DNA from 2 places in the Paenibacillus baimaensis genome. Region 2 is predicted to be linked to the other one. Evidence: predicted binding sites of a transcription regulator. Region 2 holds the regulator's gene; the other holds the start of a gene.

Region 1 (6,166 bases), on a different contig from region 2:
AATACGCTTATGGAAAACAAAGTAGCTCCAAATCTGATAGCCGAGGACAAAGGGCAGAAGCGATAAAGAAACTATGGCCATAATCTTAAGCGAATAAGCTCCTGATGCGGCATTATGAATCGTTAAGCTGAACGCGCTATCGATAGAGCTGATCATGACACGTGGGAATAGGCCAATAAAAACCGAAGCGACGGACAATCCTATGACAGCTCCAGTCATCCCGAATGCCCATCCATCCTTCTTGAGGCTTATAAACAAGCCGGAGAGTAAGTAAGCTAATGAGCCAAGCGCAGCAGTTAAAGCTAACAAAGCGCTGTGCTGCTCGAACAGATCGGTCATGCCGTAGGTCATGATGGCGAACACAATGAGCAATATCGCAGCAAACGGAAGCAATTTTTTCGCCAGTCCACGTGCCCGTACCTGCAGATCACCCGTGGTGCGCAAAGTGATGAACAATAGTCCATGCAGCTGGCAAAGCGCCACGACACAAATCCCGCCGAGCAGTGTATAGCCGTTGACGATGTCAAGAAAACCTGCCCTCATCTCCATATCGCTGCCGATTGGAACGCCCTTGATCATACCCGAAAAGGCAACGCCCAGCAGGAGAGGCGGGAGGAGACTGCCCAGAAAAATGACGATATCCCATGTTCGTTTCCACTTGTAGCTGTCCAGCTTGCCTCTGAATTCGAAGGCGACTCCGCGTCCAATCAAAGCGAGAAGCACGAGAACAAGTGCAGTATAGTAGCCGCTGAACATCGTCGCATACCAGTGGGGGAAAGCCGCGAACATAGCTCCTCCTGCGGTAATCAGCCACACCTCATTGCCGTCCCAGAATGGACCGATGGAGTTAATTAATACGCGGCGCTCCATATCGGTGCGGGCAAGCAGTGAGGTGGACATCCCGACTCCAAAATCAAACCCCTCCAGGAAAAAGAAACCTATGAATAATACCGCAACCAGTACAAACCATAGCTCATTTAATGACAGCATGATACCCCTCCTCATAAGGATCATTTGATTCATGAGCCGACTTGGCCGAATCAAAGGGTCCCTTTTTAATAATACGAACAAATAACACAACCATAATTATGGCAAGCACCGAATAAATGGCTGTAAATGAGATCAAGGAAAACAATACCTGGCCGGCAGTTACGCTTGGGGAAATCCCGTCTTCGGTCCGCATGAGCCCAAAGACCGTCCACGGTTGGCGTCCAATCTCGGTCATAATCCACCCTGCGGTATTGGCGATAAACGGCAGTGATATACCGGCTATCATTAATCGCATAAACCAGGCAGCAGGCTTTGTCATTTTATTGCGTATCCACAAATAAACGGCATACATTCCGAGTAGTATCATCGCTGATCCGGCAGCCACCATAATTCGGAAGCTCCAGAAGGTCGTGCGTACCGGCGGAATATAGTTTCCTGGTCCGTACTGTTCGGTGTATTGAGCCTGCAGCTCTTGCATACCCTTCACTTCACCGTGAAATTGGCTGTGTGACAAATAGCTGAGCAAATAAGGGATTTTGATTTCGCCACTGTTGGTCTGTTTGTCCGGGTCAATATTCGCAATAACCGTCCAGGCAGCAGGGTCTCCGCTTTTGCCCCATAAGCCTTCGCTGGCAGCCATTTTCATTGGCTGGGTTTTGACCAGATATTGGGCTTGCTGGTGACCAAACAAGGCAACGCCAATGGAGGCAATCATGCCTACTAATGCAGCAATTTGAAACGATTTGCGGAAGAAAGACATGTCCTGCCCTTTAAGCAGCTTCCATGCGCTGATGCCTGTAACCAGAAAAGCTCCGGTTGCAAATGCTCCAAGCAAGGTATGCGGGAACTCGACCCATAATTGTCCGTTTCCTAAGAGGGCAAATATGTCATTCATCTCAGCCCTTCCATTAGCGATGGTAAAGCCGACAGGGCGCTGCATGAATGAATTGGCGGCCAATATCCAGAACGCTGACATTGACGTGCCCAGCGTAACCAGCCAGATGCAGAGCAGATGAAGCTTGGGCGAGAGGCGATCCCAACCAAAGATCCATAGTCCAATGAAGGTAGATTCCATAAAGAAAGCAAGCAATGCCTCAATGGCCAGCGGAGCTCCAAACACATCACCTACGAAGCGGGAGTAATTGGACCAGTTCATGCCGAACTGGAACTCCTGCAATATACCTGTGACAATCCCAATGGCAAAATTGATCAAAAAGAGCTTACCCCAGAATTGAGCCATCTTCTTGTACTCTTCCCGTCCTTTGACCACATAAATGGTTTCCATAATAGCAATTAGCAGAGCGAGACCAATGGAAACAGGGACAAAGAAAAAATGAAAAATAGTTGTTGAAGCAAACTGCGTGCGTGCAAGCATGATTAAATCCATAGTCACTGTCCTCACTTTCTTCAAAAGATTGGGTTTCAGATTTCGCGAATTTCTTGCTCTAATCATGCCAGATTCCTTGTAAAAGGTATGTGATTTAAATCACATAGTAGCTTAAACAAAAAGGGGAAAGAAGACAACGCTATGAATGTCTCGCCCCAATTGTTCACTATGCAAAATCCGTTTTAAATATTCGAAGCCTTCAGACGATAACCGATACCCCAGACAGTCCCAATCATGGCAGCAGCAGCAGGGGACACAGCCTGTAATTTTTCGCGAACTCGCTTAACATGAGAATCTACAGTGCGATGATCCCCATGATCTTCATAGCCCCACACATCACGAAAAAGCTTGTCTCTTGTGCAGGTGATTCCTTCGTTCATCACTAAATATCGCAGCAGCTCATACTCCCTGAGAGTTAAGGAAATCTCACGTCCATCTGCAAGTACTCTGCGGGCATCATGCTCGATAAGAAGATGGGGTAGCATAAATCTGTTTCCGGGTGATTGGGTGGCAGACCAGAATTTACCGGGTTGTGTCCGTTTAAGGATAGCTTGAATTCGGCATGTGAATTCCCTTGGACTAAAAGGTTTGGTCACATAATCATCAACCCCTGCTTTGAAGGCATGGATCGTATCGTCTTCATTATCCTTGGCTGTAAGCATAAGCAGGGGAGTAGTTTTTACTTGCTTGACCATCTGACAAATTTCTAGCCCGCTCAGACCCGGCATCATCCAATCCAGCACAATGATGTCATAATCGTTATCCACCGCTTTATGCAAAGCATCGTTGCCATTGTCGGATTCCTCAACACAAGCTCCGTCTTTCTCCAGATACATGCGTACGATTGTGCGTATACGTTCTTCGTCATCGGCGACCAATACTCTGTATTTGCTTGTCATCTATTATCACCTCACCTGCCTTTTATTGTATCTATCATTTTTCACAAAGGCATGACTACATTGAGCTATTTCAATAACGGAAAGGTGAACAAAGCATGAAGGCTTTGTGAATTCAAATATGATGGAAAACTTTGTGCAGTGATCATTCGCAAATCCCATGTTAAAATGAAACTCTCTTAAACCATTTCTAGCTTTAAGCTGTGCAAATTGGTATTTTGAGAGAATCATAAACAGGCCGAAGCTTCCACAAGAGGCATGGGGGACCCAATCTTTGGGGTGAAGCCGTATTCATGGCCGGGCGCTTGCTCTTTGACCCGAACCCGTCAGCTAACCTCGTAGGCCTTAAAAAAGAGAGGATGTTTGCAATGTTTTTGAAGAAGTCCGTATTAACCGGTTTACTTGCCTTGGGCACGATTATTGGAGCCACGGCTGTTTCGGCTGCACCGTATTCGGTAACAGGCAACGATACGATGTGGACGATAGCCAAGAAGTATGGGATTAGCTTAAGCTCCCTTGTTCAAGCCAATCCACAGGTTACCAATACCAATAATATTTGGCCAGGACTGGTATTGAATATCCCTGGAACAAGCTCAAGTGCACCAGCTCCGCAGGGAACAGGCAACTCAACAGTCACCTCCACCTTTGCGAGTCAAGTGGTAACTTTGGTCAATCAGGAACGTACAAAAGCAGGCTTGAAGACGTTGGCAAGCGACAGTGCTTTGTCGGCTATGGCATTGGATAAAGCGAAGGATATGTATAACAATCATTATTTTGATCATACCTCTCCTACCTATGGCTCCCCCTTTAACATGATGAAATCGTATGGTATCCGATATACGTATGCAGGAGAAAATATTGCCATGGGTCAGAAGACTCCACAGGATGTGATGACTGCCTGGATGAACAGCGCAGGGCATCGACAAAATATTTTGAGCCCTAATTATACGAAAATTGGCGTAGCTTATTATAACGGCGAGTGGGTTCAGGAGTTTATTGCGAATTAAGCTTGTATGCAGGCGTCGCTCTTAAAAAAGACAGTAACCGATTAAGGAATCCATTTCCCTTCGAGTTACTGTCTTTTTGACTATATCAGGATATTAACAGTTCATGTTAGATGAATGTTCTCGAAATAATAACAAGCAGAATGAATAAAACAAGAATTACACCTGTGCTAGTTCCCAGACCCAAACCTGCACAGCTTCCACAACCTACGCCAGCTCCGCCTAAATATCCCATATTTCCAGCCTCCTTCCGTTTGACCTTCTGTATGTTATGATGGTCAGAGGCTGATGGATTGTACTTATACAAAATGTGCGCTTGTAGGGGAGGAACTTGTCGTTCCTGAATTGATAGATTTACATATGCTATGTTGTGGGAGAAGCCGCCAACTGCTCCCATGCTAACCCATAGATCACTCCGAAATAGACGGTTGCCTTCACGGGATCGTCTATTTTCCTTTTATGAAATGAAAATGTCAGCAAGTTGTGATCGTTTGTCTATGTAACTGATTGCCATATTTCATTATATTTAGTACGGTAAGCCGCATTTACGGACAATAGATAACTTATATGCAAAGGGGGATTATCCTTGAAAACATCCAAATGGTTGATCGTGGGATTTCTGCTGCTGCTGCTACTCATCACCGGCTGCCGGAACGAAGCATCCAAACCTAAAGCGATGACGTCCGAGCAGGTCTTCGATTCTTATATGGCTGCGTGGCAAAAGGGACAATATGAAGACATGTATGCGATGCTATCGTCAGATTCCCAAACCAGACTATCGCAAGATCAGTTCGTTAAGCGCTACTTCTCCATTTATGAAGGAATCGGGATGAGTCAGCTGCACATCGAAAGGACAACTCTCCCAGCTCCTACCAAGCCAACTCCTGCGCCAGAGGATAAAGCTACTTATACTTACCATGCTTCACTTATGACGATTGCAGGTCCCATTGAATTTAATTATCAAGCAAAGTTAATCAAGGAAAACTCAACCATGTATTGGAAGATAGACTGGACTCCTTCACTTATTTTCCCTGCTATGAAGGACAATGATAAGGTAACTGTACGTACCTCAAAGGCGATGAGGGGGGAAATATACGATAGGAATGGGGAAGGGCTGGCGATTAATGGCAGCTTGATCATTCTTGGATTAGCCGCTGATCGTTTAGGCCCGGATGCTGAAAAGACGGTTCAATCGGTTGCTCAATATTTGGGATTATCAACGGATGAGGTTAACAAAAAGCTAAAGGCTTCCTGGGTAAAACCCGGTAATTTTGTTCCAATCGGTTCTACCGACGGTAAGGGAGTCATGGCTTTTCAAGGCATAGAGGGCGTCTCCTTTCAGCAAAAAAAGATCCGCACCTACCCACTTGCCGAAGCGGCCGCCCATTTGACTGGCTACGTTCAAGGCATTAACGCAGAGGAGCTGGCCAAGCTGAAAGACCAAGGCTACGGTCCTGATGACCAGTTGGGCAAGGCAGGGTTGGAGCAGCTGTTCGAGAAAAGCTTAAAGGGCCAGGACGGAGTGCGAATCGTGATCATTGATGAGAATGGGGCTACCCGTGAAACGTTGGCATCTAAGGAGACGGTAGCGGGAGAGAATGTCCAAACCACAATCGATAGCGGACTGCAAAGGGCGATCTACGAGCAGTATCAAGGAGATGCGGGTTCTGCCTCTGCTTTACAGCCGCAGAGCGGTGAAATATTGGCATTGGTCAGCAGCCCTGCGTATGATCCTAATCTGTTTGTATCGGGTCTTTCGGCTGAGCAATGGAACAAGTGGAATGGGGATCCTAATATTCCGCTCCTTAACCGTTTTACAAAGCTGTATTCACCGGGCTCGATTTTTAAAACCGTTACAGCGGCCGTAGGCTTGAACGCAGGTGTGTCAT
Region 2 (6,166 bases):
TTCCGTTACTGCTATATGGTATTTTTAATTTTGCGTGAATTTTAATCGCCAAAATTCTACATAATGAATCTAAATACTTCGTATATTATTAATTTATTGTTAATATAGAAGTCGGTTCGCTTCGTATCACTCATTTTATGTTCGTAAATTTATTTTTTCTTCATAAAACTCAAGTACATGCTTACGAAGTTAGTTTTGCTTCACAAAACTCTAAGTTCATGCTTACGAAGTCAGTTTTGCTTCACAAAACTCTAAGGAGGCTATTCCATGCTTTTCGCCAAAAAAAATGATGCGGATTTCTTGCAACTGCTCGTGAAATCTTCAGAGAACACGCTTGAGGCCGCCCAAATGTTTCGCACTGCGGTTATGGGAGATCAACCACCCGCTTCATTCTATCCGCAATTAAAGGAATTGGAACACAAAGGTGATCAAATCACGCATCAAATTTACAAAGGTCTTAATAAAGTGTTCATTACTCCCATCGATCGTGAAGATATTATGGAACTCGCATCCAAGCTTGATGATGTTATAGATGGTATTGAAGCCTCCATAGCGCGTTTTGACTATTTGAATATTAATATAAGTGATAATTATATGAAGGAATTTTCAGCCGTAATCGTTTCCAGCTGCCAGCATATTCTCGATTCGTTCAAATTACTGTCCAAGAAAAAATATTTACAAATCAGTGAGCACACCGTACAAATCAACTCACTTGAAAATGATGCGGACCGTTTAATGCGTGAAGGCATTCGAGAAATCTTTATGAACCCCAAAGATCCCTACCATGATTTCAAGCTAAAAGAAATCTATGAGCGTCTTGAAGAAACAACCGATGCCTGTGAGGATGTAGCCAACATTCTGGATAGCGTCATTATGCGTTATTCGTAAGCTGTGTGAAATCGCTAGGAGGAAATTATGTTAACTACATTAATAATCATTGTTGCTTTGGCGCTCATCTTTGATTTTATCAACGGGTTTCACGATACAGCCAATGCGATTGCTACATCTATCTCTACCAGGGCTCTGACACCCAAATTCGCAATCATCTTTGCATCCGTTTTAAATTTTATAGGTGCGATATATTCCTCCGAGGTTGCCAAAACAGTAGGAGGCAAGGTGGCTAATCCGGCAACCATTCCACATGGCGTCGAAATTTTGATCGCTGCACTGCTAACAGCTATTATATGGAACCTCATTACTTGGTACTACGGGATTCCTTCCTCATCATCGCACACCTTAATCGGAGCTTTGGCAGGCAGCGTGATATCCGGTGCGGGCTTTGCAGCTTTAAACTGGAGTGGCTTCAAAGAAATTGTCATTATCCTGGTCCTTTCGCCAATCATCGCCTTCGCTACAGGCTTTCTGATCATGTGGATCATTCGAAAGCTTATCATTGTAAATGGCAATCAATCGCGATCCAAGATGAATCGGATGTTCCGTTTTTTTCAAATCTTTTCTGCTGGTCTTCTCTCATTGTCCCATGGTGGCAACGACGCACAAAAAGCAATGGGAATTATGGTGTTTGGACTTGTTACTCTTGGCTACCAGACTGATCTGGATGTACCCTTATGGGTCAAAATTTCTGCTGCAACCGCGATGGGCTTAGGTACTTCCATTGGTGGCTACAGAATCATCAAAACGATGGGCAGCCGTCTGCTGAAGATTGAACCGATCAATGGCTTCGCATCCGATTTGAATTCATCGATCATCATTCAAACCTCAACTGCCATTGGCATGCCGTTATCGACCACACATGTTATCTCTTCCTCCATCATAGGAACAGGTACGGTCATGAGATTTCATGATGTTAAATGGGCTACTGTTAGTAAGATGGTTATGACCTGGATTATTACCATTCCGATCTCGATGATACTTTCATTTCTTATCTACAAAATCATTGCTTTATTTGTATAAATCCTCTAACTGCTTAAACATCACAAAAAGACCGTTCAAAAGCTTAAAGCTTTTGAACGGTCTTTTTGTGTGTTTTCATTTTCATACAGGAGCTAAAACTCTTGTCTATGACCCTTACTCTTCATCCAGATAATAAGCAAGGCTTTGCAGCTCCGTAGTGAAATCGGCATGATGAACTCGAATCTCATTAGGCACCTTAATAATGATCGGAGCAAAATTAAGAATGGCTTCTACGCCGCCATCCACAAATTGATTAGCTACATTTTGTGCTTCAAAGGCAGGAACGGTAATGATCCCGATCCTCACCTGCAGACTTCTGATGGTTTCCTTCAGTTCTCCCATAGGTTTAACCTTGAGATTGTTAATGGATTCACCAATCTTCGATTCATGGGCATCAAATATAGCAACAATTTTCATATTATCCCTCAGGTAGGCGTTATAATTGCACAGCGCCCTGCCCAAGTTACCCGCTCCAACCAATGCGACTGGAATGACTTTATCCAACTTCAGAATTTGGCGAATTTTTTCTATCAGATAATCTACATCATAGCCGATTCCTTTTTTTCCAAATTCACCAAAGTAAGCGAGATCCTTACGGATTTGAGCAGGATTCAGATCAAGCTTCTGACCCAAATCCTGTGAAGAAACGGTGTGCACACTTTTTTTACTGAGTTCATTCAAATAGCGTAAATACACAGGGAGTCTTCGAACAACTGCTTCCGATATTTTGATCGTTTTCATACTTCGCTTTCTCCCATCCATTGCTTAATTCTACCCACTAGCTGATTCGTAGGCATATGTTCGATTTTGGGTCCGGGTAGCGAATACAAAAAGTATTTTCCGTAGGTCGAATCAATAACACGCGTATCGTAAATAATGACAATACCTTTATCCTTGGCCGTACGAACGAGACGTCCAAAGCCTTGCTTGAAACGAATGACTGCTTGTGGAACCGATAATTTCATAAAAGGATTCAAATTCAGTTTCTTCAGATTCTCCATCTTTGCTTCAACCAAAGGATGGTTCGGTGGTTGAAAAGGCAAACGAACAATGGCCAGACAAGTTAATGCATCACCGGGAATATCCACACCTTCCCAGAAGCTGCTCGTTCCGAGCAATACACTGGAAGGACTATTCTGGAACAGCCGCGTCAGCTTACTGCGGTTGCTGCTATCTACACCTTGGCCTAATACACCTATACCGAATGGACTCAGTTTCTCTTTTAAAGCCGCGTGGGTTAGCTTCAGCATCCGGTTGGATGTAAATAACACCAGCATACGTCCCTTCGTTTCCAGGGCTACCTCCGCCAGGGATTGAGACAAATTGTCCAGAAAATGCTTATCACCAGAGTTGCTGCGTATGCTGGGAAAATCTCTTGGTATCGCAACCAGCGCTTGCTGACGATAATTGAATGGCGATTGCAATTGGACCGTTTTCAGTTTGGCCTCGGGTTCATTGGTATTCAAGCCTAACTGTTCACATGTATAGTCAAAGGACTTGCCAACTGATAGTGTCGCCGAGGTCATAATCACACTATCCTTAGCTTCGAAGAAATGCTCCTGAAGCATCGGACTGACATCTACAGGTACACTAATAAGCTGAATGGACTTACTCTTGCTTGTTCCCGCTTCAAGCCAGTATACATAGTTATCGTCGGTCAAAGCCATAAAAAAATGAAGATTGTCCCTCAGCCTATACAGTTCCTTCACCGAACCGCTAATATCGGTCACCAAACCCTGTACATCCAGCACTTCCTGCTGGTCCTTTACTTCGTTAAGCACTTTATCCAGCTTTTTCAAAATTTCAGTCAGCTTTAAATACATGTTCTCTTCCAGCACCAGAAGCTTATCCCAGCTTGGTGGTTTGTCATCCTTTTTAAGCCGGTAAACCAATTGTCCGCCTTCAGTTTGCTGGGAAGGGTCAGAACGGGTTGATACCAATTGAAAGAGCAAATCTGTCAATTCATCCCATTCCTCTTTAATCTGCAGCAGAACAGGAAGCATCGCATCCAGAATCTGACTCCACGCAAGCCCCTTTTCGCCGTCTGCCCTGCTCAGCCTTGAGCTTAATATGGGAAGTTGTCCATTACGACTATCCTTGTAAAGCCACCACAGAGTACCGACAAAAGCACCGTATACGACTTCGATACCCAGATGCTTGCTGGCCACCTCTTCAAAATGATGCGCTTCATCAATGACCAAATGCTTGTAGCTTGGAAGCAGCCGACTTTCTGCCTTCGTATCTGTAAATAGCATCGAATGATTCGTAATAACCAGGTCTGCATTGCTAGCATTGTTGCGAGCCCGGTGGTAAAAGCATTTTTTAAACCACGGGCAGGCACGATTCAGGCAGGAATCCGAGTCGCTCGCAACCGAATGCCAGAACTGCGCACCTTTGCCGCTAAAATGCAGCTCTTCATCGTCGCCATGTTCGGTTTCACTTAGCCACACCAGCATTTGTCCCGCCGTCAGCCGATCTTCCTTGCCATGCTCAAAATCCTGCTGACCCATCTTGGTCTCAAATTTGCGCAAGCATAAATAATGGCTTCTTCCTTTGAATACGGCAGCACGAAAGCCGACTGGAAATAAATCCATTAACAGCGGAATGTCTCTTTCCCTGATCTGCTCCTGCAAATTGATCGTATGGGTACTAACGAGCATTTTTTTGTCATGCTTTAACCCGTAAAACAAGGATGGTATTAAGTACCCAAGCGATTTACCTGTGCCAGTACCTGCCTCGATCATCAGATGCCGCTCCTGCTCGAACGCAGCTTCGACCTCGGCCAGCATAATCTCCTGTGCTTCACGATCCTCATAAGCTGTAAAGCGTTCCTTGAGCGCTTGTTTCAGCTGAGCAAAAAATACTGCGAAATCATCAGGCAACGTTAATAAGTCTTTCTCTTCCCGAACCGAATCCTCTTCGCCCCAGTCCTTGACCGCAAGAGTAAACTGTCGATAATTTTGACCTGCCGGTTCTTCCTCTCCTGCAAACATTTCCTTGAACATAATCATTTCGCGCACAAACCAGCCAAAGTCAGTCGTAGCTTCATCAAATACCATCGATAAGCGCTGCAGTGTAAGCAGAGACAATTCCTGAAACCGCTGCAGACAGCGTATCCATAATAGCGCTGTAACCTCTGCGTCGCTATCAGCCTGGTGCGGTCGCTCATGCTCAATACCGAAGCTGTTGCATACCATGCTTAACTGAAAGCTGGATAGGGATGGAAACAACACACGAAGCGCATCAATTGTATCCAGTACTTTACCATCAAACGCAAAATATCCATGCTCATCCAAAGCTCGTTGCAAAAATGACAAATCAAATGCAATCGCATGACCGACCAGTACACAATCCTGCAAAAGTGGCACCATACGGGCCATAACCGTATCCAACTCGGGCGCATCTTTAACCATTTCATCATCTATGCCTGTTAAAGATATTATAGAAGAAGGTATACTGACCCCTGGATTTACCAGAGAAGTATACCTGTCCGTGATGGTATCATCTACTATTATGACGAGGCCAACCTGAATAATGCGGTCCGTAGTCTGGCTCCCGGTCGTTTCAAAATCCAAAACCGCGAATTTCATTACTCTTCAGATACTCCTTCGTTCTTGTTTCTTTTAAGCATACCAATACTCATCCAAAAAGGGAATAGAAAAATTACCAATAGAAATCAAGCTGTCCTTTTTTTTCACTGCATAATCCCATTTCGAGAAGAGGCTCTACACTGGATGGGTCCGATTGAAACGCCAAATTGAAGTACTCGGAGGCCTTGTCTACATTCTGCTCATGCATTTGAATACAACCCATCGCACTGCAGGAAATAGCTTTGATTTGATGATTGTGTGTGCATTGGGATAAGAAAATAAAATGACCGTAGCTGTCGGATATGTCACCTTTTTGCAAAAAGCTCATGGCTAAATACAGTCTCGCCAAGGTGAAGTCCGGCTGCTCACGAACCAATACCGTGAATTCCCGGATTGCTTCGCTGAACATCATCAGCTTGTAATAGCCCTGACCCCTTACAAACTCGGCTGAGCGTACGTCACCCAATTCCGTCTTCATTCCGTCGGTTAAAGCCGCTGCTGGCTGCTGATCCCTGTAAAAACATGCAAGCTTCTCCTCAAACAGCAGCCACTCTTCAATAAATGTGTCACTCATCGTTTTGAGCATATGCAGCTTTTCCTCAAGCTCCTGTTTGTGCACACCTGCTGCCGCCTTATAATACACAGCAACTTCATCGAGCATT

What was found. The regulator Rex, encoded in region 2, represses fermentation and respiration genes when NADH is low (regulators of the CRP and FNR family bind a similar motif). The targets are predictions, from matches to a motif close to TTGTGAAATATTTCACAA.
Region 1: a site for Rex is predicted at 2,465-2,482, ahead of OB236_RS13285 (cytochrome ubiquinol oxidase subunit I). Genes of this name have one in related genera too.

What each region holds. Positions count from the first base shown of each region.
Region 1 covers NZ_JAOQIO010000038.1:30,231-36,396, forward strand. The annotation lists gene cydB (cytochrome d ubiquinol oxidase subunit II) at 1-990, opposite strand, end outside; gene OB236_RS13285 (cytochrome ubiquinol oxidase subunit I) at 974-2,377, opposite strand; gene OB236_RS13290 (response regulator transcription factor) at 2,560-3,276, opposite strand; cyclic di-AMP (ydaO/yuaA leader) riboswitch at 3,500-3,633, shown strand; gene OB236_RS13295 (CAP domain-containing protein) at 3,642-4,280, shown strand; gene OB236_RS13300 (YjcZ family sporulation protein) at 4,387-4,512, opposite strand; gene OB236_RS13305 (penicillin-binding transpeptidase domain-containing protein) at 4,864-6,166, shown strand, end outside.
Region 2 covers NZ_JAOQIO010000095.1:143,357-149,522, forward strand. The annotation lists gene OB236_RS26845 (DUF47 domain-containing protein) at 268-888, shown strand; gene OB236_RS26850 (inorganic phosphate transporter) at 916-1,914, shown strand; gene OB236_RS26855 (redox-sensing transcriptional repressor Rex) at 2,029-2,655, opposite strand; gene dinG (ATP-dependent DNA helicase DinG) at 2,652-5,504, opposite strand; gene OB236_RS26865 (hypothetical protein) at 5,578-6,166, opposite strand, start outside.